4 regions of the Streptomyces sp. NPDC058751 genome follow, and region 2 is predicted to be linked to each of the others. Evidence: riboswitches for the same ligand, from Rfam matches in the RefSeq annotation. Region 2 holds a riboswitch; each other region holds the start of a gene.
What was found. Region 2 has a riboswitch for thiamine pyrophosphate ahead of ACFW6B_RS17290 (purine-cytosine permease family protein). Riboswitches for the same ligand answer to the same signal wherever they lie in the genome.
Positions count from the first base shown of each region.

Region 1 (2,195 bases), on a different contig from region 2:
CGTCTGTACCTGAAAACGCTTCGCGACCTTGTTGAGTTCCCCGAGCGTCCTCAACTCGGCGAACTGCGCCGCGTCGTTGGCGTCCGCGATGGAGCCCGGCCGCAGCCCGTCGCCGAGCGAGTAGGTGACGTCGTACGCGGCGAGGATCTCGCAGAGTTCCTCGAAGTTCTCGTACAGGAACGACTCCTTGTGGTGCGCGAGGCACCAGGCGGCCATGATCGAGCCGCCGCGCGAGACGATGCCGGTCTTGCGGTTCGCGGTGAGCGGCACATACGCCAGGCGCACGCCCGCGTGGACCGTCATGTAGTCCACGCCCTGCTCGGCCTGCTCGATGACGGTGTCCTTGTAGATCTCCCAGGTCAGCTCCTCGGCACGGCCGTCGACCTTCTCCAGCGCCTGGTACAGCGGCACGGTGCCGATGGGTACGGGGGAGTTGCGCAGCACCCATTCCCGGGTGGTGTGGATGTTGCGGCCGGTGGACAGGTCCATGACCGTGTCAGCGCCCCAGCGGGTCGCCCAGGTCATCTTCTCGACCTCCTCCTCGATGGAGGACGTCACCGCGGAATTGCCGATGTTGGCGTTGACCTTCACCAGGAACCGCTTGCCGATGATCATCGGCTCGATCTCGGGATGGTTGACGTTCGCGGGCAGCACCGCCCGGCCCGCGGCGATCTCCTCCCGTACGACCTCGGGGTCGACGTTCTCGCGGACCGCCACGAACTCCATCTCGGGCGTGATCTCACCGCGCCTCGCGTAGGCGAGCTGGGTGACCGCCTGCCCGGACCGTCCCCGGCGCGGCTGACGCGGCCGGCCGGGGAAGACGGCGTCGAGATTGCGCAGCCCTCCCCGCGGGGACGTGTGCTTGATCCCGTCGTCCTCGGGACGGATGGGACGGCCCGCGTACTCCTCGGTGTCTCCACGGGCGATGATCCAGCCCTCACGCAGGGGGGCCAGCCCTCTGCGCACATCGGTGTCGACAGTCGGATCGGTGTACGGACCGGAGGTGTCGTACAGCGTCACGGACTGCCCGTTGGTGAGGTGCACCTGGCGGACCGGCACCCGCAGGTCGGGACGTGTACCCCCGACGTATGCCTTGTGCCAGCCGATGGACTGCTCGCCCTGCCCGCTCGGGGACGACGGAGAAACCCCGTCCGCCCGGCTGGAGACAGGCGTGCGTACATCCTTGTCGGTCATGAGACCTCTACTCCCTACGCCGGCATTACCCGGTAACAGGTTCAGCGGTCGACGCAGCGGCTTCCGATCGCCGATGTTTCATGTGAAACATCGCGAAGACGGAGGTCAGCGTCCTCTCAGCCCGGTGCTCCGAGCTCCCGCGTGTACAAAAGCGCCTCCACGCTAGCGTCATGTCTGGCGCGGTGAACAGAGGGCGCCTTGACGCACTTGCGATGATCGAGCGGTGACGACGACCCGGCAGCACCCGTTCCCCCCGTCCGAGCCACCACGCCGTCCCGGCTCCGACGGCGGCCGCGGGCATGGCTCCGGTATCAGCCACGAGCACGAGCACAGGCATGGACACGGCCCTGGAAGTGATCATCACGGTTCGGGAGACGGGTCGGGGCCGGATCCCCGTCGTGGGCACGACGAGCCGGTGAGCGCCGGGCACGGGCATTCCCACAGCCACGGTCCCGCCGCACCGGTCTCCAAGCATCTGCGCAAGGTCATCGCCGCGGTACTGATCCCCTTCGCGGTCGCGGTCGTGGCGGGTCTCGTGGTCCTGTGGCCCGGCGGCGCGCCGGGCCACGAGCGCACCGGTGTCGGCTTCGACCGACAGACCCAGCAGGCGACGGTCACCAGGATCGAGCTGGTGGACTGCAAGTCCGTGAACGCCGCTCCGGGAGCCTCGACGGGCGGCGCCACCGCCACCGGGGGTTCCTCCGCCCAGCGACAGACGGCGAAGGATTGCAAGAAGGCGACCGTCCGGATCGACACCGGGAAGGACGAGGGCCGCACGTTCACCGAGATCGTCCAGCCCGATCAGTCACGGCAGTTGGAGCAGGGCCAGAAGGTCGTTGTCGCGTACGAGCCGTCCGCTCCCAAGGAGCTCCAGTACTCGGTGACGGACGCGAACCGGAAGCTGCCTCTGGCACTGCTCGCCGTGATCTTCGCGGTGGTCGTCGTGGTGATCGGCAGGATGCGCGGCATCATGGCGCTGGTCGCCCTGGCCATCAGCTTCG
Region 1 is NZ_JBHYPZ010000011.1:98,693-100,887, forward strand. It holds gene thiC (phosphomethylpyrimidine synthase ThiC) at 1-1,194, opposite strand, end outside; TPP riboswitch at 1,189-1,345, opposite strand; gene ACFW6B_RS13210 (YibE/F family protein) at 1,418-2,195, shown strand, end outside.
Region 1: it holds a riboswitch for thiamine pyrophosphate, as region 2 does, so the genes downstream of both, thiC (phosphomethylpyrimidine synthase ThiC) here and ACFW6B_RS17290 (purine-cytosine permease family protein) in region 2, are expected to answer to the same signal.

Region 2 (2,195 bases):
TCGCGACGAACCCGGGGATCCAGCAGCCCACGAACAGCAGCACGTTCTGGAAGCGCGCCGTGGTGTCGGCGGCGTGCATCCACAGCACCAGCGGGAAACCGAGCACGGCGGCCAGGGCGGCCGCCACCGGACGCGGTGTCCGCACGCCCAGGGTCTGCAGGGCCAGCGAACCGCTGTAGTCGTTCATCGCGTTGCTGCACACCGAGGCGAGCGCCACGGCCAGCAGCCCGAACGCGCCCGCGGCACCGCCGCCCAGCAGCGAGTCCACGCCCGCCGCCGTCTGGTCGGTCAGCACCGCCGCGCCCCACAGTCCGAGGACCTGGACGGCGACGAAGGACGTGACGAGCCCGAGCAGGGTGCACCAGAACATCCGCGGGCGGGAGGTCGTACGCGGCAGGTAGCGGCTGAAGTCACCGGCGTACGGGGCCCAGGACAGCGAGAGGCTCAGCGCGATGGTGCTGGTGAGGACGAACGCGCCCGCGCGGTCGGCGCCGGCGGCGGACCCGTCGGTGACGGGGTGGACCCCGTCGAGCATCCGCCAGGCGATCACCGCGAACGCCACGGTGAGCACGAACGTCATGACGATCTGGAGACGGTGGACGGCTTCGTAGCCGAGGACGCCGAGCGCCCCCTGGGCGGCCATCACGACCAGGACGCCGAGCCAGAACGGCCAGCCGCACAGCCGCGCCAGCGCGTCTCCGCCGAACAGGCCGATCAACGCGTCCCAGGCGATGGAGGACAGCCACTGGAGCACCCCGGGAAGCAGCACCGCCCGGCCGAACGCGAGCCGCGCGAGCGGGAGTTGACCGGTGCCGGTGAGGCCGCCCCAGGTGCTGAGGTAGGCGGTGGGCAGGGCGCCGAGCACGGTCCCGAGGACGACGGCGGCCAGCGCGGTGGTGAAGTCCAGGCCGAGCGTGATCCCGATCGTGCCGGTGAACACGCCCGTCATCGTCAGGTTCGGGGCGAACCACACGGTGAACAGGCGTCCGGCACCGCCGTACCGGTTGCTCTCGGGGACCGGCTCGATGCCGTGCCCCTCGACGCGGAGGTCGCCGGGTGCGGCGGGCATCCGTCCGTCGAAGACGGCAGGCCGGCTGTCGGCGGGCAGCCCGCCGGGAACATGCGTCAACGGCATGGAAGACATCCCTCCGCCAGTACGAACTGGTTCAGGTTCGACGGGTGTGATCTCAGCCCTCGGCGGGGCACCCCGTGTCCGGTACGACGGACACACTAACCGCTCCCGAGGACGGAGCGGGAGGGGGTCCCGCCGACAGAACCCGAGCTCAGCTCCGGTGCGCGGCGCGGCCCCCGCCTCCGGGACGCGCTCCGGACGGCCCGGGGGCGCTCCGGCGTACGGCGTGAAACCCGACCCGGAACGCGCGCCGGACCGTTCGGGAACCGCCCGGGGTCCCGAACCCGGGGTTCTCCGCCCGCGCCACCCCGGGCCCGCTCATCCGGACCGGCGCGCGCCCGCGCGCACTCCGGTTCATTCGAACGGCGCGGGCGGGCCGGTTCGCAGCGCGGCGCGTGCCGCCCCTCGGTACTGTCGGAAGCGATCGCCGCCCGCTCTCTGTTCCCGGGTTCCCGGACCCCGGTGGCCGGGCGGAAGGAGGCAGGGTGCCGTGACCGTGATCTCCCTGAAGACCGCGCAGGTGCGGGAAGGTCTCGCCCTCCCGTACGCCGAAGCGGGCTACCCCAGCGGTACGCCCGTCGTCTTCGTGCACGGTCTGGCCGACTCCTGGTGGTCCTTCGAACCCCTCCTGAGGCGCCTTCCGGCGTCCCTGCACGGATACGCGCCCACGCAGCGCGGACACGGCGACGCGGGCCGGCCGGCCGAGGGCTACGCCCCCGACGACTTCGCCGCCGACCTGGTGGCCTTCCTGGACGCGGTCGACATCCCGCGGGCCGTCCTGGTCGGGGCGTCCAGCGGGGGCGTGGCGGCCCGGATCGTCGCCGGGAGCCACCCCGACCGCATCGCGGGTCTGGTCCTGCTCGGCGTCCCCGGCACCCTCGCGGACAAACCGGCGGTGACCCGGATGGTGAGGGCCATGGAGGAACTGGCCGACCCCGTGCCCCGCGCGTTCGTCGAGGGCTTCCTGGCCGACACGGTGAACCGCCCGATCGCCCGGGGCTTCATCGAGACCATGGTGGAGGAGAACCTGAAACTTCCCGCGCACGTCTGGAAGGACACCGCC
Region 2 is NZ_JBHYPZ010000016.1:146,113-148,307, forward strand. It holds gene ACFW6B_RS17290 (purine-cytosine permease family protein) at 1-1,135, opposite strand, end outside; TPP riboswitch at 1,127-1,220, opposite strand; gene ACFW6B_RS17295 (alpha/beta fold hydrolase) at 1,623-2,195, shown strand, end outside.

Region 3 (2,195 bases), on a different contig from region 2:
CACCCGCGCGCCCTCGCGCACCGGGTAGACGAACATGTTGAGCGGCATGTCCTCCTGGAACTCCTCGGTGAGCAGGAAGTCCAGGAAGGCCTTGCCGCCCTTGGCGTTCCCGGCGTTGCTGAGCAGACCCGCGTACTCCACCTGCCGGAAGCAGGTGCCGTCCGCGACGCCGGTCGGGGCCGTCGTCGGCTTCGGGTCGCCGTAGATGACCTCGGCGGGCGGCGAGGAGGCGTACGAGACGACGAGCGGCCTGTCGGCCTTGGCCTTCTTGCCGCCCGCGGACCCCGAGAACTCCTCGTTGTACGCCTGCTCCCAGCCGTCGACGACCTTGACCCCGTTGGCCTTGAGCTTCTTCCAGTAGCCCTGCCAGTTCTCGTCGCCGTAGTGCGCGGCGGACCCGAGCAGGAAGCCGAGGCCGGGCGAGGAGGTGGCGGCGTTCTCGGTGACGAGGAGGTTCTTGTAGGCGGGCTTGACCAGGTCGTCGAAGGACTTCGGCGGCGCGATCTTGTGCTTGCTGAACCAGGCCTTGTCGTAGTTGACGCAGATGTCGCCCGTGTCGACGGGCGTGACCCGGTGCTTGTCCTGGTCGGCCCGGTACTCCGGCAGGACCTGGTCGGCGCCCTTGGCCTCGTACGGCTGGAAGAGACCGTTGTCGAGCGCGCGGGAGAGCAGGGTGTTGTCGACGCCGAAGAAGACGTCGCCCTGGGGGTTGTCCTTGGTCAGGACGGCCTTGTTCACGGCCTGCCCGGCGTCGCCGTCCTTGAGGACGCGGACCTTGTAGCCGGACCGCTTCTCGAAGTCCGCGAGCACGTTCTTCGACACGAGCCACGAGTCGTGGCTGACGAGCGTGACCGTCTTCGGGTCGCCGGAGCCGGCGGTGTCGGACGAGCCGCACGCGGACAGCGCGGGCAGCGCGACGAGACCGAGCCCGACGGCCGTGACCGCGAGTCGTCTGCCCCTGCTGGTGGTGGTGATCACTGATTCCTCCTGGGTGACCAGGAAGAGACGCGGCCCTGCCCGGGACCTCTGACGGTTCCCGGGCAGGGCGCAACAGCTTGAGTGGCGACCGAACTTCCTACCCAGAATGACCTGGGCAAGGTTCAGAGGGTCTGCGGTCTGTCCCGCACTCTCAGCGCTGTGGCGCTCCCCTGTCGGAATATGAAGATGTCGGACGGTGAGTGCCGGCCCGTGACAACGCCGGACTGCGGCGGTGACGGGACGGACCGGCTCGCTTCAGACTACCGCTCGGTCGCGGCGAGCTGACCACACGCTCCGTCGATCTCCTGGCCCCGGGTGTCCCGGACGGTGACCGTGACGCCGTGGGCCGCGATCGCCTCGACGAACGCCTTCTCGTCCTCGGGCCGCGACGCGGTCCACTTCGAGCCCGGGGTCGGGTTCAGCGGGATGAGGTTGACGTGCACGGGCTTGCCCTTGAGCATCCGCCCGAGCCGGTCACCACGCCACGCCTGGTCGTTGATGTCGCGGATCAGCGCGTACTCGATGGACAGACGCCGCCCGGACCTGTCCGCGTACCCCCAGCCGGCGTCCAGCACCTCGCGCACCTTCCACCGCGTGTTCACGGGGACGAGGGTGTCGCGCAGCTCGTCGTCCGGGGCGTGCAGGGAGATCGCGAGCCGGCACTTGAAGCCCTCGTCCGCGAACCGGTTGATGGCGGGGACCAGCCCGACCGTCGACACCGTGATCCCGCGCTGGGAGAGGCCGAGGCCGTCCGGCTCGGGGTCGGTCAGGGCCCGGATCGCTCCGACCACCCGCTTGTAGTTGGCGAGCGGCTCGCCCATCCCCATGAAGACGATGTTGCTGAGCCGCGCCGGACCACCGGGGATCTCGCCGTCACGCAGCGCCCGCATGCCGTCGACGATCTGGTGCACGATCTCGCCGGTCGACAGGTTCCGGTCGAGGCCGGCCTGTCCGGTGGCGCAGAACGGGCAGTTCATCCCGCAGCCCGCCTGCGAGCTGATGCACATGGTCACCCGGTCCGGGTAGCGCATCAGCACGGACTCGACGAGCGTGCCGTCGAAGAGCCGCCACAGGGTCTTGCGGGTGGTGTCCTGGTCGGTCGACAGGTGCCGTACGACCGTCATCAGCTCGGGAAGCAGCGCCTCCTGGAGCTTGCCGCGCGAGGCGGCCGGGATGTCCGTCCACTCGGCGGGGTCGTGCGCGTACCGGGCGAAGTA
Region 3 is NZ_JBHYPZ010000003.1:100,845-103,039, forward strand. It holds gene ACFW6B_RS04155 (thiamine ABC transporter substrate binding subunit) at 1-978, opposite strand, end outside; TPP riboswitch at 1,055-1,160, opposite strand; gene rlmN (23S rRNA (adenine(2503)-C(2))-methyltransferase RlmN) at 1,239-2,195, opposite strand, start outside.
Region 3: it holds a riboswitch for thiamine pyrophosphate, as region 2 does, so the genes downstream of both, ACFW6B_RS04155 (thiamine ABC transporter substrate binding subunit) here and ACFW6B_RS17290 (purine-cytosine permease family protein) in region 2, are expected to answer to the same signal.

Region 4 (2,195 bases), on a different contig from region 2:
CCCGGGGATCAGCTCGTGGGCGTCGCGCAGCAGTTCGTACACGCCGCCCGCCGTCACGGTGGTGTCCCAGCCCAGCTCCTCGCTGGTCGCGCCCACCACGAGCTCGCCGTTCTCGCGCGGCACCAGGTAGACCTGGCTGCCGCGCACCACCGCCCGCACGGTGCGTTCCAGGAAGGGCGCGAGGTGCCGCGGGACGGTCAGCCGCAGCACCTGCCCCTTGACCGGGCGCACCGGCGGCACGACGTCGTCGGGGACGCCCGCCAGGCGCCCGCTGAGGCTGCCCCCGGCGAGCACCACCCGGCCCGCTCCGAGCTCGGTGCCGTCCGTGGTGACGACCCCGGCGGCCCGCTCCCGTACGACGCTCAGACGCTCCGCCCAGGTCCGGTGCGTCACGACCCCGGCCCGCTCGCACGCGGTGACCAGCGCGGCGGCGAGGCACCGCGGGTCGATCTGGTGGTCGCCGTCCACCCGCAGACCCCCGCGCACGCCGGGCGCGAGCATCGGCTCCAGACGGCGGCACTCACGGCCGCTCAGCCACTCCGACTCCAGCCCCGAACGCACCTGGAGCGCGTGCAGTTCCCGCAGATGGGCGCGGTCGTCGGCGTCCAGCGCGACGGCCAGCGTGCCGCTGCGGCGGTAACCGAGGTCCTGGCCGGTGGCCTCGGTGAGCTCGGCGGCGAAGTCCGGATAGCGGCGCGCCGAGGCGAGGTTGAGGCCCAGCAGGGTCTCCTCGCCGAAGTGCAGCTCGGTGACGGCGGCCAGCATCCCGGCCGCGACCTGCGCGGCCCCGCCGCCCGGCTCGGGGTCCACGAGCGCGGTGGTGAACCCGCGCTGCGCGGCCCGCCAGGCCGTCACCAGACCGATGATCCCGCCCCCGACGACGAGGACGTCCGAAGAACGTGAAGACGGCATGGGCGTCCAGCCCCTCCCTTCGCCGGCATGACCCGGATCAGGTTCGTACGGTCGGAGGCCGCCCAGCCTCCCTCTCAGCCCGGTGCGCCCGGGCTCCCGCGAGTGCTTTACGTTGGCCACCCTAGCCCGCCCCCGTCCGTCTCGGTAAGGGAGTCTCCGCTCATGGCACGACCGCTCGACGGCCTCGTCCTCGTCCCCGTCGCCGACCAGGCGCCGGGCCAGGTGGGCACCGGCACCCGGTTCGCGTACCACGAGGAGGACGGCGTGGTCTGGGCCGACTACGCGGGCGGCGACGTCGTCCGCGGACACCTCGTGGGCACCCGGGAGGGCGACCGCGTCGACTTCCGGTACGTGCAGCTCGGGCGCGACGGGACCACCGCCTCGGGCCACTGCGTGTCCCTCGTCGTGGAACTGCCCGACGGCCGCGTGCGGCTGGAGGAGACCTGGACGTGGGAGTCGCGTCCGGGATCGGGGACGAGCGTGGTGGAGGAACCGCGCGGGAGCCGTCGTGTGGAAGAGGTCACCGAGCACGTCCACTGACTGACGGATCGTCACGTGTCTATGGTGATCAGGTGAGCGATCAGACGCAGTCACAGTCCCCGTCGCAGAGGTCCCCGGTACGGCGGGTCGTCGTGGTGGGCGCGGGCATGGCCGGGGTGCAGACCGCGGTCGCCCTGCGCGAACAGGGCTTCGCCGGCACCGTCACGCTGATCGGCGCGGAGCCGCACCAGCCCTACGACCGGCCGCCGCTGTCCAAGGCCGTCCTGCTCGGCAAGGCGGAGGGTTCCGCCTTCGACGTCGACTTCGAGGCCCTGGACATCGAGCTCAGGCTGGGCAGCGAGGCGCTCGGGGTGCGCCCCGGCGACCACGAACTGGACACGGACGCGGGAGCGGTCCCGTACGACGCCCTGGTCCTCGCCACCGGAGCCGAACCGATCCGGCTCCCCGGCGCCGAGGGCGTGCCCGGCGTGCATCTGCTGCGCACCCTGGACGACGCCGACCGGCTGCGCCCCGTCCTCGCCCGCCAGCACGACATCGTGGTGGTCGGGGCGGGCTGGATCGGCGCCGAGTTCGCCACGGCGGCGCGCGAGGCGGGCTGCGCGGTCACGGTCGTCGAGGCCGCCGACCGGCCGCTCGCCGGGGCGCTGCCCGCCGAGGTGGCCGCCCCCATGGCCGCCTGGTACGCGGACAGCGGGGCCTCGCTGCGCACCGGCGCGCGCGTGGAGCGCGTCGAGCCCGGCGCGGTGGTCCTGGACGACGGCTCCCGGGTGCCCGCGGGCGCC
Region 4 is NZ_JBHYPZ010000029.1:83,635-85,829, forward strand. It holds gene thiO (glycine oxidase ThiO) at 1-912, opposite strand, end outside; TPP riboswitch at 910-1,022, opposite strand; gene ACFW6B_RS25685 (hypothetical protein) at 1,075-1,452, shown strand; gene ACFW6B_RS25690 (NAD(P)/FAD-dependent oxidoreductase) at 1,485-2,195, shown strand, end outside.
Region 4: it holds a riboswitch for thiamine pyrophosphate, as region 2 does, so the genes downstream of both, thiO (glycine oxidase ThiO) here and ACFW6B_RS17290 (purine-cytosine permease family protein) in region 2, are expected to answer to the same signal.